2 regions of the Georgenia phoenicis genome follow, and region 1 is predicted to be linked to the other one. Evidence: riboswitches for the same ligand, from Rfam matches in the RefSeq annotation. Region 1 holds a riboswitch; the other holds the start of a gene.
The links. A riboswitch is a leader RNA that binds a small molecule or an ion and turns the genes downstream of it on or off. The one in region 1 is predicted to bind FMN.
Positions count from the first base shown of each region.

Region 2: linked by a shared signal. The riboswitch ahead of AA0005_RS10565 (ABC transporter permease) and the one ahead of ribD (bifunctional diaminohydroxyphosphoribosylaminopyrimidine deaminase/5-amino-6-(5-phosphoribosylamino)uracil reductase RibD) in region 1 are both predicted to bind FMN.

Region 1 covers NZ_CP154855.1:2,120,646-2,135,414, forward strand. The annotation lists gene AA0005_RS09960 (purple acid phosphatase family protein) at 1-1,908, shown strand, start outside; gene AA0005_RS09965 (PH domain-containing protein) at 1,924-2,388, opposite strand; gene AA0005_RS09970 (arylsulfotransferase family protein) at 2,484-4,427, shown strand; gene AA0005_RS09975 (serine hydrolase domain-containing protein) at 4,492-5,499, shown strand; gene AA0005_RS09980 (HNH endonuclease) at 5,549-5,932, shown strand; gene AA0005_RS09985 (TIGR01777 family oxidoreductase) at 5,934-6,959, opposite strand; gene AA0005_RS09990 (DUF222 domain-containing protein) at 7,060-9,219, shown strand; gene AA0005_RS09995 (GyrI-like domain-containing protein) at 9,306-9,944, shown strand; gene AA0005_RS10000 (YccF domain-containing protein) at 9,971-10,384, shown strand; gene AA0005_RS10005 (Gfo/Idh/MocA family protein) at 10,388-11,290, shown strand; FMN riboswitch at 11,362-11,493, shown strand; gene ribD (bifunctional diaminohydroxyphosphoribosylaminopyrimidine deaminase/5-amino-6-(5-phosphoribosylamino)uracil reductase RibD) at 11,573-12,613, shown strand; gene AA0005_RS10015 (riboflavin synthase) at 12,613-13,212, shown strand; gene ribB (3,4-dihydroxy-2-butanone-4-phosphate synthase) at 13,209-14,537, shown strand; gene ribH (6,7-dimethyl-8-ribityllumazine synthase) at 14,534-14,769, shown strand, end outside.
Region 2 covers NZ_CP154855.1:2,228,758-2,243,526, reverse strand. The annotation lists gene AA0005_RS10590 (HAD family hydrolase) at 36-665, shown strand; gene fmt (methionyl-tRNA formyltransferase) at 697-1,638, shown strand; gene AA0005_RS10580 (RsmB/NOP family class I SAM-dependent RNA methyltransferase) at 1,635-3,119, shown strand; gene AA0005_RS10575 (DUF222 domain-containing protein) at 3,192-4,697, opposite strand; gene rpe (ribulose-phosphate 3-epimerase) at 4,892-5,551, shown strand; FMN riboswitch at 5,612-5,735, shown strand; gene AA0005_RS10565 (ABC transporter permease) at 5,824-6,678, shown strand; gene AA0005_RS10560 (ABC transporter substrate-binding protein) at 6,675-7,658, shown strand; gene AA0005_RS10555 (phosphoribosyl-ATP diphosphatase) at 7,709-7,972, shown strand; gene hisG (ATP phosphoribosyltransferase) at 7,999-8,841, shown strand; gene AA0005_RS10545 (PH domain-containing protein) at 8,838-9,290, shown strand; gene AA0005_RS10540 (DUF3866 family protein) at 9,307-10,404, opposite strand; gene AA0005_RS10535 (helix-turn-helix transcriptional regulator) at 10,489-11,457, shown strand; gene AA0005_RS10530 (helix-turn-helix transcriptional regulator) at 11,450-12,421, shown strand; gene AA0005_RS10525 (hypothetical protein) at 12,418-12,729, shown strand; gene tatA (twin-arginine translocase TatA/TatE family subunit) at 12,778-13,056, shown strand; gene tatC (twin-arginine translocase subunit TatC) at 13,081-13,881, shown strand; gene AA0005_RS10510 (diacylglycerol/lipid kinase family protein) at 13,878-14,769, shown strand, end outside.

The DNA of each region.
Region 1 (14,769 bases):
CCGGCGTCGCTGCCCGTCACGCTCACCGTCACTGACGACGCCCCGCCGCCTCCTCCTCCGCCGCCGCCCACCCACACCATCGCGATGTCCGCCGCCCCGGACCGCACGGACCCCGTCCCGCTCGACGGTGCGGAGGTGCGCGGGGACGTCCACGTCTTCGTCACCCCCGAGACCGGACTGTCGAAGGTCGAGTTCTTCGTCGACGACCCGCAGCTGCGCCGCAAGCCCTACAAGAGCGAGGGCAACGCGCCCTGGGACCTCGCCGGCTCGGCCACCGACGGGTCCGCACTGCCCTACGACACGTGGGGCCTCGCCGACGGCGCCCACACCGTCACCGCACGGCTCACCTCGACGAGCGGCGCGCGCTCCACCGTCACGGCAGCCTTCACCGTCCTCAACGGCGACCCCGTCCTCACCGCGCACCCCCGGCAGATCGCCGTCGAGCTCGCCCCCGGCGAGACGGCGCGCTCGGACCTCACGGTCCGGATGAGTGACAGGTCCGCCGTCCCGCTCACGGCGTCGGCGGACGTGCCGTGGCTGACCGTCTCCCCGGTGACGGCGACGACGCCGGGCGAGCTCGCCGTCGTCGTCGACACCGCGGGGCTCGCCACCGGCACGCACGCGGGGGCGGTGACTATCCGCGCACCGGGCCAGGACGCCGTCGTCGTCCCGGTCGAGCTACGGCTCGAGTGGCCGCCACCGGACCAGGTGCACCTGTCGTGGACGGCCGACCCGGCCACGACCCTCACCGTGACGTGGCGGACGACGTCCCCGGGGACGCCGTGGGTCGAGTACGCCCCGGCGGGGGCGACCGGGCCGTGGACACGCGCCGAGGCGAGCCCGCGCGACTCCGGGACGAGCGGCCAGCTGTGGACGACGACCCTCACCGGTCTCGCGCCGGGACAGCCCTACGAGTACCGGGTCGTCCAGCCGGAGACGAGCTCGCCGACGTGGACCGCGCGGACCGTCGCACCGGGGGCGGAGACGAGCGCCGTCTACTTCGCCGACACCGGGATCGACGGCCGCAGGGACAACCTCACCGTCGCCACCGGCCGCACCATGAACCTGCTCCGCGACCTGCACCCCGACGTCCTGCTCGCCGGCGGCGACTACGCGTACTTCAACACCGACGAGCGTTTCCCCACGCTCGACGACGCCATCGACGCCTGGTTCGACCAGCTGGAGCCCGCCGCCGCGCAGTCACCGCTCATGCCGACGTACGGCAACCACGAGGTGCTCCTCGGTGAGGGCTACGAGCCGTGGGCGGCGCGCTTCCCCACGCCCGAGGGCTGGAACGAGCGGCGCTCCTACTCCTTCGACGTCGGGCCCTTCCACTTCATCTCCCTGCAAGCCGTCCACAACACGAACGCGCTGCCGTCGGCGGAGGTCGCGTGGCTCGAGGCGGACATCCTCGCTGCGAAGGCGGCGGGCCGGGAGTGGATCGTCCCCTTCACCCACGTGAGCGCCTTCGCCGCCGGCTCGGTCCACCCGTCGAACCCGCGGATGCGCGACCAGCTCGGCCGGGTCTTCGAGCGGCACGGGATCCGCCTCGTCCTGCAGTCCCACGACCAGGCCTACCAGCGCACCTGGCCGCTCACCGGCGTCGGCAGCACAGGTGGGATCACGGCGACGACGACGGACCTCACCTGCGCGGCGCCGGGCGACGGCGTCGTGTGGATGACCGTGAGCCCCGCGGGCAAGCTGAGCAACCGCAGCCTCAGCTTCTCGCCCTACGCCGAGACACCAGCACCCTTCTGGAGCGCGGTGCGCGACAACACCCGCCACCACGTCGCCGAGCTCACCGCGAGCGCCGGCTCGGACCTCGAGGTCGAGGTGCTGGGGTACCACGCCGAGGGGGAGGTGGAGGTGGTGGACACCGTGACGATCGCCCGCGAGTCGTGCGGGTAGGGCGTCAGCCTGCGGTCACCGCGTCGACGACGCGGCGGTGTGCCAGCGCTGCAGCAGGCGGACGTGCCCGGCGGAGTTCGGCAGCTCGACCTGCTTGGCGTCGTCCCGCAGCAGGTAGACGAAGTTGTTGCCGAAGGGCATGGGCCGGCCGGTGCGCACCTCGCTCATGTCCTGCCACGGGTACGTGCGCCGTCGAACGAGCGTCGTGAAGTGGACGCCTTCCCGGTCCACCGCCACCCGGCTCCGGAGCTCGCCCGCCCCGAGGGCGAGGAAGCCCAGCCCGACGGCCAGCCGCAACCAGAAGGCCCATGTGCCCACGGTGGCGCTGACGTCCTCCGAGAGGAGGCTGTTCACGGTGAAGGCGACGTTCACGCACGCGAGCACGATGAACCCGACGCCCACCCCCACTCTGCCGGCCCGCCACGAGTTCTCGGGCGGAGGCCGGTCGTCGTCAGGTGTTCCGTCGGTGTGCGGAGTCATCCGTCCAGCATGCCCGGGGACGGTGACGCAGGTCACTTCCCGGATGTCGACCGTTCAAGTCGCGGACGGTGCCACAGCGGGGACACAGTAGTGCGATGAGCGCCCATGACGGTGGTGGTCGGGCGAGCTCGCCCGGACCGGACGGGCCCGACGCCCCGGGCTCGCGCGCGCAGCGGTCGCCCGCCAGGCGCCGCCTCCTCCTGGTTCTCGCGGTCCTCGCACTCGCCGTCGCCGCGGTGCTCACCTACGCCCAGCTCAGCCGGACGGCACCGGGCGAGCCGACGCCCGCACCCGCCGAGCCGCCCGCCACCGCGGCGGACCCGAGTTCGGGACAGGTGTCCGCGTTCCCGGCGCCGGGCACCGCCGTCGTCCACCCGCAGGCCCAGTTGAGCTTCCGGGGACTGCCCTCGGCGGACCTGGGCGAGATCGCCGTCGTCGGCTCGGAGTCCGGTGAGCACACCGGCACGCTCCTGCCGCACTCCGACGGCGAGGGCGTGAGCTTCCTGCCCGACGAGCCCTTCGTCGAGGGCGAGGACGTCACCGTCACCACCGAGCACCCGGTCCGTGGCGGGCAGGACGGCGAGTACACCCTGACCGTCGCCGAGCTGGGGGAGCGCCCAGACCTCACCGCCCCACCGGTCCAGGAGATCCGGGGCAAGCCCGCCGACCCGGAGGGCGAGCTCGCCGTCGAGTATGTGCGCCACTACCCCTCCGCGCCCGGCGTCGAGCCCCCGCAGGTCGACGTCACCGGCCCCGAGGCCGGCACCGTGGGGCCGGACGACCCGCGCTCCCCGGGCCTCACCGCCATCGGCGTGAAGAACGGCTACGGGCAGAAGGGTCCGATGCTCGTCGACGACGCGGGCGAGCCGGTCTGGTTCCTGCCCCTCGACGGCGTCGACGCCCGCGACGTGCAGGTCCAGGAGTACCGCGGCGAGCCCGTCATCACCTGGTGGGAGGGCCTCATGGGCACGGGCTACGGCTACGGCGAGGCGGTCGTCATGGACGCCTCCTACCGGGAGCTGGCGCGGGTGGACATGGCCGGCGGGTACGCCGCCGACTCCCACGAGGTCCGCATCACCGAGGACGACACCGTGCTCCTCATCGGCTACGAGCCGGTGCGGATGGACCTCACCCACGTCGGCGGCCCGGCCGACGGGCAGGTCATCGACAACGTCGTCCAGGAGATCGACCCCGCGACCGGTGCGCTGCTCTTCGAGTGGCACAGCGTGGGCCAGGTGGCCCTGGAGGAGTCCTACCTGCCCATCGAGGACGCGGGGGACCGCTACGACTACTTCCACGCCAACTCCGTCGAGGTGGACGACGACGGCGACCTCCTCGTCTCCGCGCGACACACCTGCGCGGCGTACTCGCTCGACCGGGAGACCGCCGCCGTCGAGTGGCGGCTGGGCGGCCGGGAGAGCGACTTCGCCATGGGGGAGGGGGCCTTCTTCATCAAGCAGCACGACGCGCGGCGCAGCGCCGACGGCACCCTCACCCTCCTGGACAACGGCGGCGACTGCGGTGACATCACCCGGGAGGTGACGCGGGGGATCGCGCTCGAGCTCGACGAGGAGGCCATGACGGCCGAGCTCACCCGCGAGTACCTCCACCCCGAGGGGCTCTTCTCCCAAAGCCAGGCCAACTTCCAGGAGCTGCCCGGCGGCGACGTCTTCTTCGGCTGGGGCAGCGTCGCGCGCTTCACCCTCATGGACCAGGAGGGACAGGTGCTGCTGGACGGCACCATCCCCTCCGACCTCATCGTCACCTCCTACCGCGCCCACCGGGTGGACTGGGAGGGGCGGCCGAGCACCGAGCCCTCCGCCGTCGCCGTCGACGGTGCTGTCCACGTGAGCTGGAACGGAGCCACCGAGGTCGCCGGCTGGCGGGTGCTCGACGACGTCGGGAACGAGGTTGGTGCGGCGGCCCGGGACGGTTTCGAGACGGTCCTGCCCGTGACCGGTGCGCCCGAGGGGCTACGGGTCCAGGCGCTCGACGCCGCCGGTGAGGTCCTCGGCGAGGGGGACGTGAGAACCGGCTGAGCCCGTCGCCCGGGCGGCGATATTCGCTTCGGCGCGATCGGGCGCTCCTCTAGGGTCCCCTCACGTGAACATCGACACGCAGGCACTGGACGAGGCCATGGCGGCCTTCACGGGCGTCGTGGCCGTCGACGTCGACGGCCAACGCACCCTCGAGCGCACGGCAGGGTACGCCCACCGCGCGCTGCGGGTGCCCATCAGCGCGGGCACGCGGATCGCGATCGCGAGCGGCAGCAAGGCCTTCACCGCGGTCGCGGTCGTGCGGCTCGTCGAGAAGGGCCTGCTCCGCCTGGACCAGCCCGTCCGCGAGCTCCTCGGTGACGACCTCCCGCTCGTCGACGACCGGGTGACCATCGAGCACCTGCTCACGCACACCTCGGGCATCGGCGACTACCTCGACGAGGAGGCCGACTGGGACGTGTCCGACTTCGTCCTTCCCGTGCCGGTGCACTCCCTGCACACCGCGACCGCGTTCCTCCCGATGCTCGACGGCCGGCCGCAGAAGTTCCCGCCCGGCGAGCGGTTCTCCTACTGCAACGGCGGCTACGTCCTGCTCGCCGTCGTCATCGAGCGGGTGACGGGGGAGACCTACCACGACGCCGTCCGCCGCCTCGTCCTCGCCCCCGCCGGCCTCGCCGCGACCGACTTCCTGCCCCTCAACGCGCTCCCTGCGGACGCCGCCGTCGGGTACGTGCACGACGACGGCGACCTCGCCAACACCCTGCACCTGCCGGTTCTCGGCAACGGCGACGGCGGGGCGTTCACGACGGCGGACGACCTGCACCGCTTCTGGTGCGCGCTGCTCGACGGCAGGATCGTGTCGCCGGACAGTGTCGCGGACCTGACCCGGCCGCGCCGCGACGTGCCGGAGGAGGACCTGCGCTACGGGATGGGCTTCTGGGTGCACCGCACCGGCCCGGCGCTCATCCTCGAGGGCTACGACGCGGGAGTGTCCTTCCGGTCGACCCACGTGCCCGGGACGCGCACGACCGTGAGCGTCCTCGGCAACAGCTCCGAGGGGGCGTGGCCGGTCATCGCGGTGCTGGCGGAGGCCGTCGACGCGTCCCTCGGCTGAGCACCCGGACCGCAGGACACCGTCGCGCGGCATGCCGCACCCTGGGCGTGTGCGCCAGCAGCATCGCCGGACCCAGCGGCTCGCGGCCTCCGTCCTCGCCCAGGACGGCCGGTGCTTCTGGTGCGGGCGGTCCTTCGACGCGCTCGTCGCACCGACGGTCGACCACGTCGTGCCCCGGCTCAAGGGCGGGCCGTCCTGGGCGGAGAACGAGGTGGCCGCCTGCCGCCGGTGCAACGCGGAGCGCGGCCACACCGCTCCAGTGGACTGGCTGGAGGAGTGCCTCCGGCGCGGCTGGCCGGCCGACCCGGCCGCCCTCGCCCGGGTCCTCGAGCGGCTCGACGACGCCATCGACGAGCACGGCGGCCAGCGGCGGGCGCGGCCCTACCTGCGCGGCCAGCGCAGGCGGATGCTCCGCGCGCTGGGCGAGGAGTGAGTCAGGAACAGGCGAGGGGACGCGACGCGGGCGTCGTCCCGCCGTCGTCCACGCGCCTTCTCCGCATGGACCGCGCCCGCCCGACGAGATCCGGCGCCGCGGACTCCCACGTGGGGAAGCGGAAGGTGAAGCCGACGTCGGCGAGGCGGCCCGGAACCACGCGGCGGCTCTTGAGGAGCAGCTCGGTGTCGGTCCGCAGCGCGAGGGCGCCGACCTCGGCCATGAGCCGGGTGGCCGGGAGCCCGACCGGCCGGCCCCACGCGCGTCGCAGCACCGTCATGAAGTCGCGCTGCTGGAGCGGCTCGGGCGCCGCGAGGTTGACCGGGCCCTCGAGGTCGTCGCGCGTGAGGAGGAGCTCGACGGCGCGGACGAAGTCGTCCCCGTGGATCCACGAGACGTACTGGCGCCCGCCGTCGACGGGACCGCCGAGGCCGAGCCTCGCCATCCACGACATGTAGTCGAAGACGCCGCCGCGGTCCGGCGTCATCACCATCGCGGTGCGCAGGGCCACGCGCCGGGTGCGGGGTGTGTCGGCCTTCGCCTGCTCCTCCTCCCAGCGGCGCGCGATGCGCACGCTGTACTCCCAGTAGAGCGGGACGTCCGGCTCCTCACCGCCGATGACGCCGGTGGCCTCGTCGTGGGCCGGGTCGCCGGGGCGGCTGCGCGCGTCGGCGTAGATGGTCGCCGTGCTCATCTGCAGCCACACCGCGGGCGGGCGCGTGGCTCGCGCGATCGCCTCGCCCACCACCCGGGTCGACTCCACGCGCGAGGACATCATCTGGCGCAGGTTCGCGTCGGTGTAGCGGCAGCTGACGGAGCGGCCGGCGAGGTTGACGACGGCGTCCGCGCCGTCGATCTCCTCGGCCCACGCGCCGAGCGTGCGCCCGTCCCAGACGACGTGCCGGACGCCGTCCTCGAGCCGTTCGGGGCGGCGGGAGAGGACGACGACGCCGTCGCCTCGCTCCGCCAGTGCACGCCGTAGTGCACCGCCGACCTGTCCGGTTCCTCCCGGGATCACGATCTTCACGGCTTGAGCCTAGCGAGGACAGTGGTCCGAAGATTTGGTTCCACACCCCTTGCGCACTCGAACGTGCGTTCGATACCATAGTGCCAAGGAGGTGCCGGAGATGACACTGAGCGAGCGGGACGACGTCGACCCGGACGCCGGCGAGTCTCGCGAGCCGTCACTCCTCGAGGCGGAGGTCGCCGCGCTGCTCAGCAGGCTGGATCCCCGTTCGCCGCTCCGCTCCGCCGACCTCGTGCCGGTGACCGCAGAGGACCCGCCGGCCTACGCGGAGTTCGCGACCTTCGGGCTGGCGAAGTACACGGAGGTCGAGCCGGCCGACTGGGCACAGCGGAAGGTTGCCGAGCTCCTTCCGGTCCCGATGGCGCTGGGGGACTACCTCGAGCACCTTCCGCCCGGCCCGCGGCTGGCCCACCTCCTCGAGGTCATCGACACCGCGGACGTCGACGACTACTCGCTCGTCGAGGTCGTCGCGGCCTACCGGCGGATGGAGTCCTGGGCGGCGGCGCGCACGGCACGTGCCGCAGCGGCGCTCAGTGAACGTCCCGCCCTCAACCCGACGTGGCCCGGCACGGTGCCGGGCCGGGACCGCGGCGAGTGCGTCGTGGGCGAGGAGCTGGCCATGCGGCTGCGGGTCAGCCGGCAGACGGCGCTGCGCATCGTCTCGTGTGGGCGCGGCTTCGGGCAGCTCTTCCAGCTCACCGGTGAGGCTCTCGAGCAGGGCCAGATCGACTACCCGCGTGCCCAGGCGATCGTCAGGGTGCTGGAGGACCTGCCCGCGGACGTCGCCATGGCCGCGCAGTGGGAGGTCATCGACAAGGCCCCGGGCCGCACCCTGCGCCAGCTGCAGAACGACCTCGCGCGCGCCGTCATCGCGGTCGACCCGGACGACGCCGACGAGCGGCACCGCCGGGCGCGGCAGAAGCGCTGCGTGTACCGGCCGCGGCCGCTGCCCGACGGCATGGCCCAGATGACGGCGGTCGTGCCCGCCGCCGACGCCATCGCCCTCGACCTCGCACTCGACGCCGCCGCGCGCTCGGCGAAGCAGGACGGCGACAAGCGCACCCTCGACCAGCTGCGCGCCGACTCCCTCGGGCTCATGGCCTACACCGCCCTCGAGTGCGGTCACATCGGACCGGACGCCGCCCTGCGCGTGTGCGCCTGCGGTGTCGTCGCCGAGCCGCCGGACGCGGAGAGCGCGGGCACCGCGCCTCCGCCGACCGCCGCGCCACCCGGTGAAGCGGGCACAGCGCACCTGCCGACCGTCTCACCACCCGAAGAAGCGAGCACCGCGCCTCCGCCGCCCGTCTCCCCGCTCGACGAAGCGCGCACCGCACCTCCGCCACCCGCCCCGCCGCCGGTCGAGACGAGCACCGCACCACCACCGACCGCGTCACCACCACCCGAAGCGACCATCGCCCCGGCGTCAACGCCCACCACCGCGCCCCGCCCTGCCACCGCCTGCCCGCCCTACCCGGGGCACCGGCTCCCCGGCGGTCTCCTGCCCACCGTCCGCCTCGGATCGCTGTCGGGCAGCAAGGTCCAGGTGCGGGTCACCGTCCCGCTCGGCGTCTTCCTGCCCGAGCCAGGCGAGCAGAGCCCGCTCGAGCGGATCACCGAGCCCGTCGCCGAGCTCGAGGGCTACGGCCCCGTCCCGCCGGTCGTCGCGCGAGCCCTGGCCGCCGGGGGAGCGTGGCGGCGACTGGTTACCGATCCGGCCACCGAGCAGGTCATCGACGTCGGACGCACCCGCTACCAGCCGCCCGCCGCGATGGCGGAGCTGGTCCGGGAGCGCGACCGCACCTGCAGCCGGCCTGGCTGCTCCTGCTCGGCACGCCACGCGGAGATCGACCACGAGCACGAGTGGCAGCACGGGGGCGTCACCTCCGTGGAGAACACCGGACCGAACTGTCGGCGCGACCACCTCGTCAAGACGATCGGCGTTTACACCGTCGCCCACGGCACCGACCGCACCTACGCCTGGGCCGGCCCCACCGGCCACGGCTACCTCCGCCGGCCCGACGGCACCGTGGTCACCATGCCGCGGCGCTCCGCCGAGGGACTGCGGGAGCTGGGCCGGGCCTCGGTGAGCGCACGTCGGAGCATCGATCCCGCCTTCGTCGACGGTGTCCTCGCGGAGATCGCCGCCGGCACCGATGTCGGCGGCAGCTGGGTGCCCTCCGGAGGACTGCGCACCACGGCCCCCTGGCCGGGCGTCGACGACGGACCGTCGTGGGCTGCCGAGGACGAGCCACCGTTCTGAGGGCAAGCCCGAACTACGAATCGCCACCGCCAGGGCGCGACGGCTGGAACCATGACCGCAGAACGCACGAGAGAGCGAGGCCGATGATGGCGGGACGCACGACCGAGGCAGGCAAGACCGATCTCAGGAAGACCCTCGACGGCTACCAGGCCAAGCGCGGGGAGTTCCGCCTGCTGGACGTCCCCGAGTCGCGCTACCTCATGGTCGACGGCCACGGCGACCCCAACACCTCACCGGCCTTCACCGCCGCCGTCGAGACGCTCTACCCCGTGGCCTACGCACTCAAGTTCGCGAGCAGGAACGAGCTCGGCCGCGACTACGTCGTCCCGCCCCTCGAAGGACTGTGGTGGGCCGACGACATGGACGCCTTCACCTCCGCCCGCGACAAGTCGCAGTGGGACTGGACGCTCCTTCTCCTGATCCCCGAGTGGGTCCCCACCGACCTCGCCCATACGACCGTCGAGCACGTGCGCACGACCAAGCGCCCCGCCCGCATCGACGATCTGCGCGTCGCACCACTCGCCGAGGCAACCTGCGTGCAGACCCTCCACGTTGGCTCCTTCGACGACGAGGCACCCGTCCTCGAGCGCCTCCACCACGAGGTCCTGCCCGAGCGCGGCCTGCGCCCCACCGGCATCCACCACGAGATCTACCTCAGCGACATGCGGCGCACCGCTCCCGAACGGCAGCGGACCATCCTGCGCCAGCCCGTCGGCCCCGTCTGAACGCACGCCACCACTACGGTTGACCCATGCGCACCATCGGCAACGTCCTGTGGCTCCTCCTCGCCGGCTGGTGGCTCGCCCTGCTCTACGTCGTCGCCGGCATCATCGCCTGCATCCTCATCATCACCATCCCCTTCGGCATCGCCTCCTTCCGGCTCGCGAGCTTCGTCATCTGGCCCTTCGGCCGCCGCGCGGTGTTCCGCCGCGACGCCGGTGTCCTCTCCCTCATCGGCAACGTCCTGTGGATCCTCCTGCTCGGCTGGGAGCTGGCCATCGCGCACCTCGTCGCGGGCCTCATCCTCTGCGTCACCGTCGTCGGCATCCCCTTCGGCATCGCCTGCTGGAAGATGGTGCCCCTCGCGCTCCTGCCGCTCGGGCAGCAGATCGTGCCCGTCCGGGACGGCCACACCACGCTGGCCGCCCCCGTCGGGCGGGCCTGAGCGGTGCGCGTCGCCGTCATCGGCCTCGGGGACATCGCCACCAAGGCCTACCTGCCCGTCCTCACCGCCACCCCCGGGGTCACCCCGGTCCTCGTCTCGCGCGGCCGCGAGACGGTCGACGCCTCGGCGGAGCGCTACCGCGTCGCGGAGCGCTTCACCGACCTCGAGGCCGCCATCGCCTCCGGCCTGGACGCCGCCACCATCCACGCCCCGACCGACGCGCACGAGCGGATCGTCGAGACGCTGCTGCGCCACGACGTCCCTGTCCTCGTCGACAAGCCCATCGCCCCGCACCTCGAGACCTCGGCCCGGCTCGTCGAGCTCGCTACGCAGCGCGGCGTCTCCCTCGCCGTCGGCTTCAACCGCCGCTGGGCCCCCGCCTACCGCGCCCTCGCAGACTGGCCCGACCGCGACGTCGTCACCCTCCACAAGCACCGCTCGCACCCGCTCGGCGACGCCCGCCCCATGGTCCTCGACGACTTCATCCACGTCCTCGACACCCTCCGCTTCCTCGTCCCCTCCACCCTCGAGGACCTCACCGTCTCCGTCCGCCACGACGACGCCGGCCGCACCCGCCGCCTCGCGGTCCAGTTCACGGGGGAGGGCCGCCTCGCCGTCGGGGTCATGAGCTGGACGGCGGGCGGCGCCCACGAGCTGCTCGACGTCGTCGGCGACGGTCGCCGCAGGCAGGTCACCGACCTCGCCGACGTCGTCGACCACGACGGCGGTGAACGCCTGGTCCGCCGTGACGGGTGGCGCCCGGCCACCGAGCTGCGCGGCTTCGACGCCATGTGCGCGGACTTCCTCACCGCCGTCCGGGAGGGCCGGCGGCTCGACGCGAGCGACGCCCTCGTCACCCACGAGCTGTGCGAGCGGGTCGTCGCGACGGCCTCCTCGCCCGGGTGAGGCCGATCGTCGTCCCCGCACGCCGGCCGCGGTCCGGCCCGTCTCCCGGGAAGGTAGGCTGTCGGGCAGCAACACGTGCTCCGGGGTCGGTGTAATTCCGAGCCGGCGGTGACAGTCCGCGACCCGTGCGTCCCACGACGCCCGGTTGACCTGGTGGAACTCCAGGACCGACGGTGAAAGTCCGGATGGGAGGCAGCACGTGGCGCCGCCGTCCTCTGCCGACGGTGGCGTCATTGGTGTCCCCCTGCCCCCGGTCTGGTACCGACAGGGAAGGGGACAGGCATGCCGGACGTCTCGTGGGCGCTCGGACGCGCGACCGAGCTCGCCGAGCGAGGGCCGCAGCACGGCGGCAACCCCCGGGTGGGCTGCGTCATCCTCGCCGCCGACGGTGCGGTGGTGTCCGAGGGCTGGCACCGCGGGGCGGGCACGGCCCACGCCGAGGCGGCCGCGCTGGCCGGCACCGACCCCGTCCGGCTCCGCGGCGCGACCGCGGTCGTCACCCTCGAGCCGTGCCACCACAGCGGCCGGACCCCGCCGTGCTCACTGGCCCTGCACGCCGCGGGCGTCGCGCGTGTCGTGTACGCGGTCGGCGACCCCGACCCGGTCGCCACCGGTGGGGCGCGGTGGCTGGCCGGTCAGGGCGTGGACGTCCTCACCGCGAAGGACGCGGGCGTGCCCGCGGACGTCACGGGCCCGGCGGCACGCCTGACCGCCGCCTGGGCGACCGCAGTGCGCCGTCGCCGGCCCTGGGTGGTCGGCAAGACCGCGATGAGCCTGGACGGGCGGGTCGCCGCGGCGGACGGCACGTCGCGCTGGATCACCGGCGCGGCCGCCCGCGCCCACGCGCACACGGTGCGTGCCGACGTCGACGCCGTCGTCGTCGGCACAGGCACCGTGCTCACCGACGACCCGGCGCTCACCGCCCGCGGTCCCGACGACACGCTCGGAGACCACCAGCCGCTGCGGGTCGTCGTCGGCCGGCGCGCCGTCCCGCCCGGGGCTGCGCTGCGCCAGGCGCCGGGCGGCTGGCTTCACCTTCCCACGCGCGGCCTGCGCACAGCGCTCGACCGGCTCTGGGACGCGGGAGCGCGCCGGGTCCTCCTCGAGGGCGGGCCCACCCTGCTGAGCCGCGCGCTGCGCGAGCACCTGGTCGACGAGCTCCACGCGTACCTCGCCCCCGTCCTGCTCGGTGGCGGCCTGCCCGCCGTCACCGACCTCGGCGTCACGACCCTGGCCGACGCGCCGCGGTGGCGCCCCGTCACGACCCACACCCTGGGCGAGGACCTCCTCGTCGTCGCCCACCGACCCGAGGGAGACCTCTGATGTTCACCGGACTCGTCGAGGAGGTCGGCACCGTCACGCGACGGACCGACCTCGACGACGCCGCCGTCCTCACCGTCGCCGCCGACACCGTCCTCGACGGTCTGCGCCCGGGCGACTCCGTCGCCGTGGCCGGCGTGTGCCTCACCGTGACCACCCACGACGCGCACGGCTTCACCGCCGACGTCATGCCCGAGACCCTGCGCCGGACCACTCTCGGCGCGCTGGCCCCCGGGCACCGCGTCAATCTCGAGCGTCCCGTCCGTCCCGACGGCCGGCTCGGCGGGCACCTCGTCCAGGGGCACGTCGACGGTGTGGGCACCCTGCTCGACCGGCGTCCCGGGCCCCGCTGGACCGAGCTCGACGTCGCGCTGCCCGCGGGGCTCGCGCGCTACGTCGCCGAGAAGGGGTCCGTCAGCGTCGAGGGTGTGTCCCTCACGGTCACCGGGGTCGGGGCGGACGCCTTCGGCGTGGCGCTCGTCCCCACCACCCTGGAGCGGACCACGCTCGGTGACCTCGCCCCCAGGGACCGGGTGAACCTCGAGGTCGACGTCGTGGCCAAGTACGTCGAGCGGCTCCTCTCCGCGGGGGTCGGCGCGTGAGCACGACGAGGGCCCACCCCGGTGCGGCTGGCGGAGCGTCGCCGGACCACCGGCTCGAGACCGCGCTCGGCGAGCTCCGCGCGGGGCGCCCCGTCCTCGTCGCCGACGGCCACGACCGGGAGGACGAGGTCGACGTCGTGCTGCCCGCCGCCACCGCCGACGCGGCGTGGGTGGCCTGGACCGTCCGGCACAGCTCGGGTTACCTCTGTGCGCCGATGCCGGCGCACCGCGCCGACGAGCTCCACCTGCCGCCCATGGTGACCCACTCGCAGGACCCGCGAGGGACCGCCTACGCGGTGTCCGTCGACGCGGCCGACGGCGTGGGCACCGGCATCTCCGCGGCCGACCGGGCCCGGACGCTCCGCGTCCTCGCCGACCCCGCCACGGGCCCGGGCGACCTCGTCCGGCCCGGCCACGTCCTGCCCCTGCGCGCCATGAGCGGGGGTGTGCTGGAGCGGGCCGGGCACACGGAGGCCGCCGTGGACCTGTGCCGCCTCGCCGGCGTGGGTGAGGTCGCCGCCATCGCCGAGCTCGTCGAGGACGACGGGACGATGACTCGCCGCCCCCAGGCGGCGGCGCTCGCGCGGCGCCACGGGCTGGTGCTCCTCACCGTGGCGGACCTCGTCACGTACCGCACGACGCACGACCGGCCGGTGGTCGCGCCGCCCGCCCGCCGGGTACGGGCGCGGGGGTCAGCCCGCCTCCCCACGCCGCACGGTGAGTTCGTCGTCCACGCCTACACCGACCTGCGGACCGGGGACGAGCACCTCGCGCTCACTGCCGCCCCTCCTGCGGGCGCCCCGCCGGCCGACCCGCTCGTGCGGCTCCACTCGGAGTGCCGCACCGGTGACGCGCTCGACTCCGCGCGCTGCGACTGCGGCGCCCAGCTCCGCGAGGCCCTCGCCCGGGTGGCTCGGGAGGGTGGCGCCGTCGTCCACCTCGGTGGACATGAGGGACGGGGGATCGGGCTCCTCGCGAAGATCGAGGCCTACGCCCTGCAGGACCTCGGCGCCGACACGGTCGAGGCGAACCTCCGCCTCGGCCACCCGGCGGAGGCGCGCGAGTACGGCGCCGCGGCGGCCGTCCTCGCCGACCTCGGCATGGACCGCGTCCGCCTGCTGACGAACAACCCGGCGAAGGCCGCGGGGCTCGTCGAGGCCGGGGTCGAGGTCAGTGCGGTCCGCGGCCTCGAGATCGGCCACACGGAGGACAACCACCACTACCTGCTGACGAAGCGGACGGCCATGGGCCACCACCTGCCCGGCCTGGACACGGCCGGCACCCACCCCGGCGCGTCCGGGACGACCGAGGAGGAGCACGCATGAGCGGAGCCGGAGCACCCACCATCACCCCCGACGGCGCCGGCCTGCGGGTGGTCGTCGTAGCCGCGCAGTGGCACACGACCGTCATGGACGGCCTCGTCGCCGGCGCCGTCCGGGCCGCCGAGGAGGCGGGCGCCACCGTGACGCTCGAACGGGTGCCGGGCACCTTCGAGCTGCCCGTGGCCGCCGCGGCGGCGGCCCGTGGCGGCGCGGACGCCGTCGTCGCCCTCGGGGT
Region 2 (14,769 bases), 110 kb from region 1:
GGTCGGGGCGACTCCTCCAGGAAAGGCGATACCCGATGCAGTCCTCCGTCCCGGTCACCGGCCCGATCACGACCGTCGTCTTCGACCTCGGGCAGGTGCTGGTGAGGTGGGACCCCTACGAGGCCTTCGCCGACCGCTGGACACGTGAGGAGTTCGACGCCTTCCACACCGAGATCGACTTCCCGAGCTTCAACCACGAGCAGGACGCCGGGCGCAGCTTCGCCGAGGCACGCGCCGCGATCGAAGCCTCCCACCCGCACCGCGCCGCGGACTTCGACCACTACGTGACGAACTTCGCCCGCTCGCTCGGTGGGCCGGTCCCCGGCACCACGGAGATCGTCGAGGAGCTCATCGCCGCCGACATCCGCGTCCTCGGCCTGACGAACTGGTCGGCGGAGAACTTCCACGAGGCCGCGAAGTCGGCGCCGGTCATCAACCGCCTCGAGGGCGTCCTCGTCTCCGGTGAGGTGGGCGTGGCCAAGCCGGACCCGGCGATCTACGACCTCCTCATCCAGCGCTTCAAGCTAGACCCGCCGCTCACTGTCTTCACCGACGACTCGCTGCGCAACGTCGACGCCGCCTCCGGCGCGGGTCTCGTCGCCCGCCACTTCACCGGCGCCGAGCAGCTGCGCGCGGACCTGCGCGAGCTCGGCCTGCCGGTCTGACGCCCCGGCCGGGCGCCTAGACTTCTGCACCATGCGCCTCCTCTTCGCCGGCACCCCCGAGGTCGCCCTCCCGTCACTGCGCGCCCTCGCCGACTCCGCGCACGAGGTGGTCGCCGTCCTCACCCGGCCCGATGCCCGCCGCGGGCGCGGCCGCACGCTGCACCCCAGCCCCGTCGCCGCGTGGGCGCGTGAGCACGGCATCCCGGTCCTCACCCCGCGCACCCTGCGCGACCCCGAGGTCCAGGAGGAGATCGCCGCCCTCGACGTCGACGCCGCACCCGTCGTCGCGTACGGCGCGCTCATCCCGCCCGCGCTGCTCGATGTCCCGCGCCATGGGTGGGTCAACCTCCACTTCTCGCTGCTGCCCGCGTGGCGCGGTGCCGCGCCCGTCCAGCACGCCCTCATCGCCGGCGACGACGTCACCGGCGCGAGCACCTTCCGCATCGAGGAGGGCCTGGACACCGGCCCCGTCCTCGGCACGCTCACCGAGTCGGTGCGCCCCAGCGACACCGCCGGGGACCTGCTCGCGCGACTCGCCGAGTCCGGCGCGCCGCTCCTCCTCGCCACCCTCGACGCGCTCGAGGCCGGCAGCGCCGTCCCCGTCCCGCAGCCGGCCGACGGCGTGAGCCACGCCCCGCGCCTCGAGGTCACCGACGCGCGGGTCGAGTGGGCCGCGCCGGCCGTCGCCGTGGACCGTCTCGTCCGCGGTACCACCCCCGCACCCGGCCCGTGGACGACGGCGCCCGACGGCTCCCGGCTCAAGCTCGGACCCGTCACGGTTCGCGCCGACGTCGACGACCTCGCCCCGGGCGCGCTGCGCGCCACGAAGAAGGAGGTCCTCGTCGGCACCGGGAACGGCGCCGTCGAGCTGGGGCAGGTGGCCCCGGCCGGCCGGTCGTGGATGGCCGCTGCGGACTGGGCGCGGGGCGCCCGGCTGCCCGAGGACGCCCGTCTCGGCGAGGAGTCCGCATGAGCGAGCAGCGCCCGGGCTCCCGCGGACCGCGCCGCGGCGGTGGCCGCCCGACCGGCCCGCGCCGTCGTGAGGACGCCGACGCGGCCCGCACCGCAGCGGCCGACGCACTCGAGGCCGTCGCGACGAGCGACGCCTACGCCAACCTCGTCCTGCCCAAGGTGCTGCGCGAGCGTGGGCTGACCGGCCGCGACGCCGCCTTCGCCACCGAGCTCGTCTACGGCACGCTCCGCCTGCGCGGCCGCTACGACGCGATCCTCGCCCGCTGCACCAACGGCCGACCGCTCGAGCAGCTCGACCCACCCGTCCTCGACCTCCTGCGGATGGGCGCGCACCAGCTCCTCGGCATGCGCGTACCCTCGCACGCGGCCGTCTCGCAGACCGTCAACCTCGTGCGTGCCCGCGTCGGCACCGGCGCGAGCGGCTTCGCCAACGCCGTGCTCCGCGCCGTCGGCCGCCAGGACCTCGACACCTGGCTCGCTCAGCTCCGATCCGAGATCCCCGACGACGGCGCCTACCTCGCCGCCGTCGAGTCCCACCCCGCCTGGGTGGTCAGGGCCCTGCGCTCCTCCCTTCGGGCCGCCGACCGGCCCGCCGAGGAGCTCGCCGAGCTGCTCGAGGCCGACAACACCCCGCCCGCGGTCACGCTCGTCGCGCGCCCCGGCCTCGTCTCCCCGGAGGAGCTGGCCGAGCAGGTGACGCAGACCCTGGGGGAGCAGGGGACGCCCGGCAGCTGGGCGCCGACCGCCCTGCGCCTGGCTGGCGGTGACCCCGCCTCGCTTCCCGCGGTACGGGACGCACTGGCCGGGGTCCAGGACGAGGGCAGCCAGCTCGTCGCCCTCGCGCTGGCCGCTGCCCCGGTGCAGCCCGGCCCGGACGGGGAGGAGGAGGCCCGCTGGCTCGACCTGTGCGCCGGCCCCGGCGGCAAGTCCGCGCTGCTCGGCGCGATCGCCGCCGAGCGCGGTGTCCAGCTCCTCGCCAACGAGGTCGCCCCGCACCGGGCGCGACTGGTGCGCCAGTCGACCGCGGCGCTGCGCGACACGGTCGAGGTGCGTACGGGCGACGGCCGTGAGGTCGGCCCCGCCGAGCCCGGCGTGTACGACCGCGTGCTGGTCGACGCCCCGTGCACCGGCCTGGGCGCGCTGCGGCGTCGGCCCGAGTCGCGCTGGCGCCGCCAGCCGAGCGACGTGCCGGGCCTGACGTCCCTTCAGCGCGAGCTCCTCGAGTCGGCGCTCGAGGCGGTGCGCCCCGGGGGAGTGGTCGCCTACGTCACCTGCTCCCCGCACCTCGCCGAGACGAGCGCCGTCGTCGAGGACGTGCTGCGCAGCCGCCAGGACGTCACCCGGCTCGACGCGCGCGCCGCGCTCACCGAGGCGACGGGCAGCGAGCTGCCCCACCTGGGCGAGGGGCCCGACATCCAGCTGTGGCCCCACCTCCACGGCACCGACGCGATGTTCCTCGCGCTGCTCCGCAAGGACGTCTGACCCCGCGCGCTGGCACGGCTCAGCCGCCGCCGGCTTCCACCGGGTGGTGGGCAGACCTGTCCCCTGGGGTTTCTAGGTCTGTTCGTGCTTGGCGGTGATGAGCTGGCCGTGGCGGGTGTAGAAGTACCAGCGGCCGTGGGCGCGGGCGATGGTGATGCCGTAGGCGTGGACCCAGTCGTGGTGGTGCCAGCACAGCAGGATCCCGTGCTCGACGCAGGTGTTGCCGCCGTCGCGGTACCACTGCAGGGAGTGGTGGATCTCCCCAACCCCGGGTGGTTGGTCGCAGTCGGGGTACTGGCAGCGCCGGTCGCGGGCGATGATCGCCCGCACCATGTGGGCGGGGAAGATCCGCTGCTCCCGCCCCACATCCAAAACGGTGGAGTCGGGTCCGAACACCACCCGCGACAGGGACGACTCGCACACCAGGCGGGCCAGCATGGCCGGCGGGACCGGGGTGCCGTCCTCCAGGGTGGCGGGGGTGATGCCGGTGATGGCTCGGGGGTCGATGGCGGTGGAGATGACGTGGGTGTCACCCGGCTCCCAGGCGTCCATCCACTCCTTGGCCTCCGGGGAGAGCTGGAACGGGTCACCGGCGGGCCGGTTCGGGTCGCGCGGGCCACCGGGGGCGGTGAACTGCGCCTCCTCCCAGAAGCCGAGCTCCCCACCGGCCTCGTGCTCCCGCCCACTCGTGGTGACCGGGGGCTGGGGTGAGCCGGTGGCCGCGGCCAGCGCGCGCAGGGTGTCGAGGTCGGTGGTGACGGTGACGTGGGGGCGGATGCGGGCACCCTTGCCCTGCTCCCCGGCATCCAGCGACTGGCGGGCCAGCGACGTCAGTGCCGCCGCCCGCCGTTGGGCCGGGGTGCGCTCGTCCCCCTTGGCCTTGCGGCCCATGTGTGCGCGTAGTGCGGTGTCGACGGTCTGACCGGACAGCTCGTCGAGCCACCCGTTGAGGTGGTAGCCGTCCATCGTCCGCGACAGCGTGAGCTGCTCCTTGGCCCCGTCCTCCCGCCAGGCCCGGTCGGCGGCCTCGGGGTCGGCGGCGATGGCCCAGGTGGCGACGAGCTTGGCGAAGGACGTGGCGTCCATCTGCTCGGCCTGCTCCACCAGGAAGCCCTCACCGAGCTCCTCGTCGGTCAGCTGCATCCGCTGCCGGGTGGTGGTGATCGCCCCGCGCACGAGCACACTGACGTGCTCCTCACTGATCCGCCCCTGCGCCAGCGCCGCCCGCGCCCGCGGCAGCAGGTCCCGCAGCGCCCGCGCCTGACGCACCTGCCGCGCCGCCCCCTGCGCCGTCGCATCCGTCCTCGTCCGCAGCCACGCGGCAAAGGTCCGCTGACCCTCCAGCGCCCACAGCCCGTTCGCCTCGATCGTCGCCAGCATCGCCGCCCGCACACCCGACAGCTGACGCTCCAGCGACTCCAGCAGCGCCAACCCCTTGTGCAGGCGGTGGCCATCGACCTCGTGCCAGCTCGTGCCCTCCAGGCCACCGACGGCGGCGAGAACCTCGGCCAGCGCGTCGACCCCATCCGGTGCGCGCTCAGGTGCGGACGCCGTGCCGTCGACCATGTCCGTGGTCATCGTCCCCACCTCCCTCGCACCCTTGGTGTGCTGTTGGTCACATCCTGTCAGCGACCTCTGACATTCGAGCCCATCGCCCGCCCCTCACGGGCCGTCCGATGTGCTGCTGGTCACACCCTCTCAGGGGCCCACTGACATCCGGCGCCTGCCGAGCAGCCCGGCCGGTTCCCCCCGGCATGGGTAGGCTCGGAGCCGTGGCCGTACGCATCACTCCCAGCATCCTCAACGCCGACTTCGCCGACCTCACGGGCGAGCTCGGGCGGATCTCCGGCGCGGACCTCGTGCACGTGGACGTCATGGACAACCACTTCGTCCCCAACCTCACGGTCGGGCTGCCGGTGGTTGAGCGGATCGTCGCGGCCAGCCCCGTCCCGGTCGACGCGCACCTCATGATCGAGGACCCCGACCGCTGGGCGCGGGGCTACGCCGAGGCCGGCTGCGCCTCGGTCACCTTCCATGCCGAGGCCTCGGTCGCCCCGATCCGCCTCGCCCGGGAGATCCGGGACGCCGGCGCCCGCGCCTCCGTCGCGGTGCGCCCCACCACCGACATCACGCCGTACCTCGACTACCTCGAGGAGCTCGACATGCTCCTCGTCATGACCGTCGAGCCCGGGTTCGGCGGTCAGCGCTTCCTCGAGTCGACGGTCGGCAAGATCGCCGCTGCCCGCGAGGCGATCGACGCCTCCGGTCGCGACATCTGGCTCCAGGTCGACGGCGGCATCTCGCGTGACACCGTCGCGATCGCCGCCCGCGCGGGTGCGGACACCTTCGTCGCCGGGTCCGCCGTCTACGGCGCCGAGGACCCGAACGCCGAGGTTACCGCGCTGCGCGAGCTCGCCTCCGCCGCCCGCTGACCTCGCACCCCATCCCGTGCCCGGGAACAAATCCACCTGTGGCATGCTTGATGCTGCAAGAACGTGCTCCGGGGTCGGTGAGATTCCGAACCGGCGGTGACAGTCCGCGACCCACCTTCCGAGGTGGTTGACCTGGTGGAACTCCAGGACCGACGGTGAAAGTCCGGATGGGAGGATGCACGGGCGCCTTTGCCGACCCGTCGGCGGAGGTGCCGCGGACGCTTGCGCGTTCGTCGACCCCGGTCACGCCACCAGTGGACCGGAGGGACGAGATGGAGCAGGCACCGCTCGCGCGCACGCTCGCCGCGCACCGCCGCGCGCGCCGCCTCGTGCTCCTCACGCCCGTCGCTCTCGGTGCCGCCGTGCTCCTCGTCTGGGAGCTCGTCGCCCGTTCCGGCGCGGTGTCCCCGTTCTTCCTCCCCGCGCCCAGCGCCGTCGCCGCCCGGCTGTGGACCGACGTCACCGCCGGCAGCCTGCTCTCCTACACCTGGGTGACCTGGGTGGAGGCGCTGCTCGGCAGCGTCCTGGGGACCGCCGTCGCCTTCCCGCTCGGCTACCTCATCGCGCGCAACCGTTGGGCCGCGGCCGGCCTGCAGCCCTACGTCGCGGCCTCCCAGGCGCTGCCGGCGGTCGCCCTCGCGCCGCTCCTCGTCATCTGGATCGGCTACGGGCTGCTGCCCATCGTCCTGCTCTGCGCCCTGCTCGTCTTCTTCCCGATCCTGCTCGCCACGATCCTCGGCCTGCGCACCCTCGACCCCGAGGTCGTCGACGCCGCCCGCCTCGACGGCGCCCACGGCTGGTCGATGCTGCGCCACATCGAGGTCCCGATGTCCCTGCCCAGCCTCCTCACCGGCCTGCGCAACGGCTTCACCCTCTCGGTGACCGGCGCGGTCGTCGGGGAGTTCGTCATGGGCGGCGAGGGCCTCGGCATGGTCCTGTCCGTCCAGTCCAACTCCGCCGACACCACCGGCCTGTTCGCCACCCTCGCCGTCCTGGCCCTGATCGCCGTCGTCATGTACGCCGCCCTGCGGCTCGTCGAACGTCTCGCCGTCGACGACCGCCCCACCGTCCGCACCCGCTTCGGCGCCCGCCGCGCCGCCCACCCCAGCCTCAGGAGCACCCCGTGACCCGCCGCCTCACCGCCCTCGTCCTCACCGCCGCCGCCACCCTCGCCCTCGCCGCCTGCGCCGATCCGGCCAAGACCCCGGACACCGCCGGCACCTCCGAAGCAGGCGAGCTCGTCATCGGCCTCACCTACACCCCCGACGTCCAGTTCGCGCCCTTCTACGTCGCCGAGGCGCGCGGCTACTACGAGGACGCGGGCGTCGAGGTGTCGCTGCGCCACCACGGCGCCTCCGAGTCGCTCTTCGGGGCGCTGGAGTCGGGGGAGGAGGACCTCGTCGTCGCCGGCGGGGACGAGATGCTGCAGGCGCGCTCGGCCGGCGTCCCGGTGGTCAACGTCGCGACGCTCTACGAGGAGTACCCCGTCGTCCTCATCGTGCCCGCCGACTCCGACATCACCAGCGCCGCGGACCTCGCCGGCCACTCGGTCGGCATCCCCGGCCCCTTCGGCGAGACGTACTTCGGCCTTCTCGCGCTCCTCTCCGAGGCCGGCCTCAGCGAGGACGACGTTGCCGTCGAGCACATCGGCTTCACCCAGCAGGCCGCGCTCAGCGCCGGCCACGTTGACGCCGTCATGGGCTTCGCCAACAACGACGCCGTCCAGTTCGCCCAGGCCGGCGTCGACGTCCGCACCATCCCGCTCGGGGACGTCCCCCTCGTCGGCATCGGGATCGGCGCCAACGACGACATCGCCGACGACGGCGCGACGGCCGCCGTCGTCGAGGCCACCATGCGCGGGGTACGGGACGTCGTCGAGGACCCGGCCGCCGCCGTCGACGTCGCCGCCGAGCACGTCCCCGGCCTGGCCGACCCGGCCGCGCGCGAGGCCGCCCTCGCCACCGTCGAGGCGACCGTCCCGCTCTACGGCAGCGCGGCGGGCACGAGCGATCCCGCCCGCTGGGAGGCGATGGCCACCTTCATGGCCGAGCAGGGCCTGCTCGAGGGCGAGGTCGACCCCGCCGAGGCCGTGCGGACGCTCGGCTGACCGTGGACGCTGCCCCGGCCGCTCCCGACCGGGGGCCTAAACTGGACGGTGTGAAGACCTTCGACGACCTGTATGCCGAGCTCAAGCACAAGGCGGACACGCGGCCCGAGAACTCCGGGACCGTCGCCCAGCTGGATGCCGGCGTCCATGCGATCGGCAAGAAGATCGTCGAGGAGGCAGCCGAGGTGTGGATGGCCGCGGAGTACGAGGGCGAGGACGCCACCGCCCTGGAGATCTCCCAGCTGCTCTACCACGTCCAGGTCATGATGGTCGCTCGCGGCATCAGCCTCGAGGACGTCTACCGCAAGCTCTGACCGACCCGACCCGGAGACATATCCCCGTGCTGCGCATCGCCGTCCCGAACAAGGGCTCGCTGTCCGAGCCCGCCACCCAGATGCTCGCCGAGGCCGGCTACCGCCGCCGCCGCGACCGCGAGCTCGTCCTGCCCGATCCCGACAACGGGGTCGAGTTCTTCTTCCTCCGCCCGCGCGACATCGCGGTCTACGTCGGCTCCGGCACCGTGGACGTCGGCATCACCGGCCGCGACCTGCTCCTCGACTCGGGCACCTCCGCCGTCGAGCACCGGCCGCTGGGCTTCGCGCGCTCGACCTTCCGCTTCGCCGCGCCCGCCGGCGCGATCCGCTCCGTCGAGGACCTTGCCGGGGCCCGCGTGGCCACGAGCTACGACGTCCTCGTCGGCAACTACCTCGCCGAGCGCGGCATCGAGGCGAGCGTCGTCCACCTCGACGGCGCCGTGGAGTCCTCGGTCCAGCTCGGCATCGCCGACGCGGTCGCGGACGTCGTAGAGACCGGCTCCACCCTGCGCGCGGCCGGGCTCGAGGTCTTCGGTGACCCGATCCTCCAGTCCGAGGCGGTGCTCATCCGCCCGGCGGACCGTCCCGCCGAGGCCGCCGTCGCCGTCCTCGACCGGCGCCTGCAGGGCGTGCTCGTCGCGCGCCGCTACGTCCTCATGGACTACGACGTCCCGGTCGAGCACGTGGAGAAGGCCGTCGCCGTCACCCCCGGGCTCGAGTCGCCCACCGTCTCGCCGCTCCACGACGGCAACTGGCGCGCCGTGCGGGCCATGGTCCGCCGCGAGGACGCCAACCGCGTGATGGACGAGCTGTACGACGTCGGGGCGCGGGCGATCATCGTCACCTCCATCCACGCGTCGCGGCTGTGACCCTGCCGGCCGAGCTCCTCCGTCCGTTCCGCCCGCGCGCGGCGCGGTGGGTGGCCTCGGTCCTGCTCGTCCTCACCGTCCTCGGCCCGCCGGTCCTTTTCACGGTCATGGCCGCCAACGACCTCGCGATGTCGCTGTTCGACGTCGTCGGGATCGTCTTCACGGCCGTCGTCCTCGCGTGGCTGTGCTTCCGCCAGGCGGCCGTCCGCGCGGTGCCCGACGACGACGGGCTCACCGTCCGCAACTTCGTCAAGGTCCGCCGGCTCGCGTGGGCGCAGGTGGTCGAGGTGCGCTTCGGACCCAACAGTCCGTGGGCACAGCTCGACCTCTCCGACGGGACGACCCTCGCCGTCATGGCGATCCAGTCCGCCGACGGCGAGTACGCCCGCCGCGAGGTGGGCCGCCTGGCCGCGCTCGTCCAGCTGCACGAGTCCGACCACCCGGACTGACCGGGCAGGGCCGCCGTCAGCCGGCGGTGAGCGCGGCGGCGTGGGCACCGGCCGCGGCGGACGCGATAAAGGCGGCCTCGTCCGCATCCAGGCCGCGGCCCATGGTCGACAGGCGCACGGGGGAGTCCTCGAGCGCCGCGCGCAGCCCGTCGGTGGGCACCTCGACGAGCCGGTGGTGGCCGACCGGCTCGCACAGGGTGGCCGCCTGCTCGCGCACCCGCTCCCACAGCTGCCCCTCGCCGACCGGCACGACGACGTCGGCCGGGCGCAGCGCGACGCGGCCGTAGGCGGTCATCGAGTGGTGCGACACGCCCAGGTGCCGCTCGCGCGGGTCCGCCTCGGACACCCGCAGCGCGGCGACGGGCCGCCCGCCGAGCACCGCGGCCGCGTTGAGCGCCTCGCCGGCCGCGACCCCCGAGAAGCCCCAGCGCGTCCCCGTCCCGAGGTTGCCCGGCCCCTGGGCGACGACGACGACGTCGGCCCCCACGACGTGCTTCGCCGCGAGCAGTGCGGTGTGGACGTTGACGGCCTCGAGGTCGCCCCCGAAGGCCTGCCCCGCGGTGATCGTCGCCGCGAGCCAGCCCGCCTCGCGCAGCTGTGCAACGGAGCGGGAGAAGGCCAGCGGCAGCGCCCCGCCGTCGGTCATGACGTAGGTGACCTTCCGCTCGCCCCCGGCCGCCCGCACGCCCGCGAGGACAGCGGGCAGCGCGGAGTGCAGGTCGGCGACGACGACGGCGAGCCCGCCCAGGTCGTCGGCCTCGCGCATCCGCTCGTGCCAGGGCGACTCCTGCTCGTCCACGCCGAGGAGCATCGGCTGCAGCGGCGTGTAGCGGGCCTTGACGACGTGTCCCGGACCGGGAGGCGGGTCGGCCGGGAGGCGGTCGGGCAGGGCGACGACCATGGCGTAGCCGCCGGTGCCGAGCCCACGGACGAGCGCGGAGACGGTCAGCGTCACGCGGTCGCCGACATGCGGCTCGCCGACCAGGCCCGTGTAGGCCAGGGCCCGCACCGAGGAGCGGTCCCCGGCCGGCCGGTCGAGGTCGACCTCGAGCTCGACGGCGCCGGCCCAGGAGCCGCGCACCGTCCTCACCACACCGTCACGCCAGGAGATCACCCTGCGCACGCTACCGTCTCGGGCTCCGGCGCCAGGTGTGCTGTCGGTGCGGGGGAGAGGCCCGGCAGCAAGTACGGTGGGGCCGTGACTCGCGTGGACCCGGCCGAGCGGCTGCTCGACCTCCTCATCGCGCTCCGGCACGCCCCGGGCCGGCTGACCAAGGCCGACGTCCGTGCCTCCGTCAACGGCTACCGGGACGCGAGCAACGACGTCGCCTTCGAGCGGATGTTCGAGCGTGACAAGGACCTGCTGCGCCAGCTCGGCGTGCCGATCGTCACCGACGTCGACCCCGTCCACGAGGACGCCGTCGGCTACCGCCTCGACACCGCCGGTTACTCGCTGCCCGAGGTCACCTTCACCGCCGCCGAGATCGGCGTGCTGTCGCTGGCCGCGACGGTCTGGCAGGACGCCCACCTCCACGGATCGGCCCGGCGCGGGCTCACCAAGCTGCGCGCCGTCGCCGCCGGCGCGGACCCCGACGCGCACCTCGGCGTCGCCCTGCGCGTGCAGCCCGCCGAGACCGCCCTCGGCCCGCTGCTCGACGCCATCGGCGCCCGCCAGGCGGTGACCTTCACCTACCGCGCCGCCTCCACGGGGGCGGAGACCTCCCGCTGCGTCCAGCCGTGGCGCCTGGTGAGCCGTGACCGCGGCTGGTACCTCGTGGGCCACGACGTCGACCGCGGCGCCCCGCGCGTCTTCCGCCTCTCCCGCGTCGTCGGCGCGGTCCGCCCCACCGGCCCCACCGGCGCCTTCGAGGTCCCCGAGCACGACGCCCAGGCCATCCTCGCCGGCAGCGGCGGGGGCCGCGTGCGCGCCGTCCTCGCCGTGCTCCCCGAGCGGGGCGCCGCGCTGCGTGCCCGCGCCGTCGAGGAGCGCGGGGAGCGGGACGGGCGTGACGTCGTCGTCGTCGAGACGGACGACGTCGTGTCCCTCGCCGCCGAGATCGCGTCCTACGGGCCCGCCGTCCTCGTCCTCGACCCGCCGGAGCTGCGCGAGGACGTCGTCGGGCGGCTGCGCGCCGTCGCCGCCCTGGGGGAGGTCGTCCGTGGCTGAGACCACCGGCGAGCGCCTCACCCGGCTGCTCGCGCTCATCGCCTACCTCGGGGAGAACCCGGGCGTCCCGGTCGCCGACGTCGCCGCGCACTTCGCGGTGAGCGAGCGCCAGGTCCTCGCCGACGTCAACCTCCTGTGGGTCACCGGCACGCCGGGCTACCTGCCCGACGACCTCATCGACTTCGCCGCCGACGAGTACGACCGCCAGGTCCTCACGCTGACCAACCCGCGCGGCATGGACCGCCCGCTGCGCCTGGGGGCCCACGAGGCCCTCGCCCTGCTCGTCGCGCTCAAGCCGCTGGAGGCGCTGAGCGCCGACGGCGGCATCGACGACGAGGTCCTGCGCAGCACCACCGCCAAGCTCACCGCAGCCGCGGGGGAAGCCGCCCGCGCCGCCCAGGCCGTGGACGTCCACGTGAGCGACGCGAGCGCCGCGCTCGCGCCCGTCCGCCAGGCCCTGGCCACGGGGCGCCAGCTGCACCTGCGCTACGTGTCGGCGGCCGACGTCGTGAGCGAGCGGGACGTCGACCCCCTCGAGCTCGTGTGGGACGGCAGCCGCTGGTACCTGCGCGCCTGGTGCCACCGGGTCGCCGGGCTGCGCCACTTCCGTCTCGACCGCGTCCTTGCCGCGCAGGTGCTCGAGACGGCAGCCGTGCACCCGCCCGAGGCCACCGGCCGCAGCACCGAGCCCGAGCTCGACGACGACGACCTCCTCGCCGAGCTCGAGCTCGCCCCGCGGGCGCGCTGGCTGGCCGAGCGGGTTCCCGTCATCGACCACGAGGACCTGCCCGACGGCGGGATGCGGGTGCGCCTGCGCGTGGCGGACCCGGCGTGGCTGGCCAACGTCGTCCTCGGGCTGGGCGCCGAGGTGCGGGCCGTGGCGCCGCCGGAGCTGGCCGCAGCCGTCGCGCAGCAGGCGGCCGAGGCCCTGGCCGCCTACGACGACATATCCTCGGGCTCATGACCTGGTGGCTCTGGCTCCTCCTCGTGCTCGCCGCGCTGGCCCTGTACGCCCTCATCGGCCTGGGACTGTGGCGGCGCGGCAAGGCCCTGCTCGCCGAGCTGCGCGGCCTCGAGCAGCTGAGCGAGCGGCTCGCCGCGGTCACCGGCGCCGAGCCGCCGGCCCCGATCGTCCCCGCCTACCTCGCACCGCCCGCCGAGGTCGCCGAGGCCCGCCACCGGCGCGCCGCGAACCTCCGTGCCCGGCGCGAGCGGCGCGCGGCCCGCGCCGAGCTGGGCGTGGCGCGCTGGCGCCGGCTCGGGCTGCGCTGAGCGCGCGGCGTAGACTCGACATCCCCGGACCCGACGCGAAGGCACGTCATGCGACCCCCCTCACTGTGGCAGATCCTCATCATCGTCCTCGTCATCGTGCTGATCTTCGGCGCGAAGCGACTGCCGGACGTGGCGAGCAGCATCGGCAAGTCGCTCAAGATCTTCAAGAAGGAGGTGAGCGAGCTGCGTGAGGACGACGCCACGCCGCCGCCCTCCGGTCCCGTGTCCGGTGGCCCGACCTCCCCGAGCACCACGCCCAACCCGACGACGGCGCCGCCGTCCGCCGACGACCCCGGCAGCACCCCACCGGGTGGGGCGGGCCGCTAGCACGCACCGCAGGACAAGGACCCCGTGGCACTGAGGACGCGGCGCGCCCGCGACCCCGAGGGCCGCATGCGGCTGGTGGAGCACCTGCGCGAGCTGCGCCGTCGCGTCCTGCTCGCGCTGGCGGGCATCGCCGTCATGGCCGTCGTCAGCTGGTTCTTCTACGAGCCGGTCTTCGACGCCATCCAGGCCCCCGTCCGTGCGGTCGACGACGCCGGGCTGTCCGCGGCGCTCAACTTCACCAGCCCCGCCGCCGCCTTCGACATGCAGGTCCGGGTGTCGCTGTGGCTGGCGGTGTTCGTCGCCAGCCCGTGGTGGCTCTACCAGGTGTGGGCCTACATCGCCCCGGGCCTCACGCGCAGCGAGAAGCGCCGCAGCATCATGTTCGTCATCGCCGGGGTGCCGCTCTTCCTCGCCGGTGCCGCCCTCGCCTGGATGGTGCTGCCTAACGCGATCCGCGTGCTCACCCAGTTCACCCCCGAGGGCGCGCTGAACTACATGCCGGCGACCGACTACGTCCGCTTCGTCATGCGGGTGGTCCTCGCCTTCGCCATCGCCTTCCTCATCCCGCTCGTCATGGTCCTCGTCAACGCGATCGGGCTCGTCTCGGCGCGCACGCTCCTCGCGGGGTGGCGCTGGGCGGTGCTCCTCGTCTTCGTCTTCGCCGGCATCGCCAGTCCCACCCCTGACCCGTGGACGATGATCGCGTTGGCCGTGCCCATGTGCGCGCTGTACTTCGCCGCCGTCGGCATCGCCGCGCTCCACGACCGGCGGGCCGAGCGGCGCCGGGCCGCCCACGAGGCGGAGCTCCTCGGGCCCGACGCGTGAGCCGCCGCGTCGGCGTCGTCTGCAACCCGACGGCGGGCCGCGGCCGGGCGGCCCGCTCTCGCAGCGCCGTCCTCGACGGACTCGCCGCTGCCGGCCACGCGCCCCTCGACCTCACCGGCCGGGACTACGCCGACGCCCTGTCCCGCGCCCGTGCCGCCCTCGCCGAAGGGCTGGACGCGGTCGTCGTCGTCGGCGGGGACGGCATGGTCAACCTCGGCGCCAACGTCCTCGCCGGCACCGGTGTGCCCCTCGGCATCGTCGCCGTCGGCAGCGGTAACGACATCGCCGGCGCCCTCGGCCTGCCCGTCCACGACGTCCCCGCCTCCCTCGCCGTCCTGCACCGCGCGCTCACCGCCGGCGACGGCGTCCGCCAGGTCGACGCCGTCGCCGTCAGCACCCCCGGGGAGCCGACGAGCCGCTGGTACGTGAGCTCGCTGTGCGCGGGCCTGGACGCCGCGGTCACCCACCACGCCGCGCGGCTGCGCTGGCCCCGCGACGGCGGGCGCTACGTCCGAGCGGTCTTCGGCCAGCTCTCCGCCTTCCGCCCCTACGGCTTCCGGATCACCGCCGACGGCGAGACGTGGGAGCAGGACGCCACGCTCGTCACCGTGTCCAACACCCCGCTGTTCGGCGGCGGCATGCGGGTGGCACCGGGCGCCGAGGCCGACGACGGCCTGCTCGACCTCGTCGTCGCCCGCGGGCTCTCGCGCTCCGCCGTCGTCCGCCTCTTCCCGCTCCTGTTCTCGGGGCGGCACGTGGACCACCCCGCCGTGACCGTCCGCCGGGCCCGCTCCGTGCGTCTCGAGCCGCTCGCGGCGCTGGGCGCCAACCCGCCGGTGGCGATCGTCGACGGCGAGCCGCTCACCGCGCTCCCGCTGCAGTGCGACG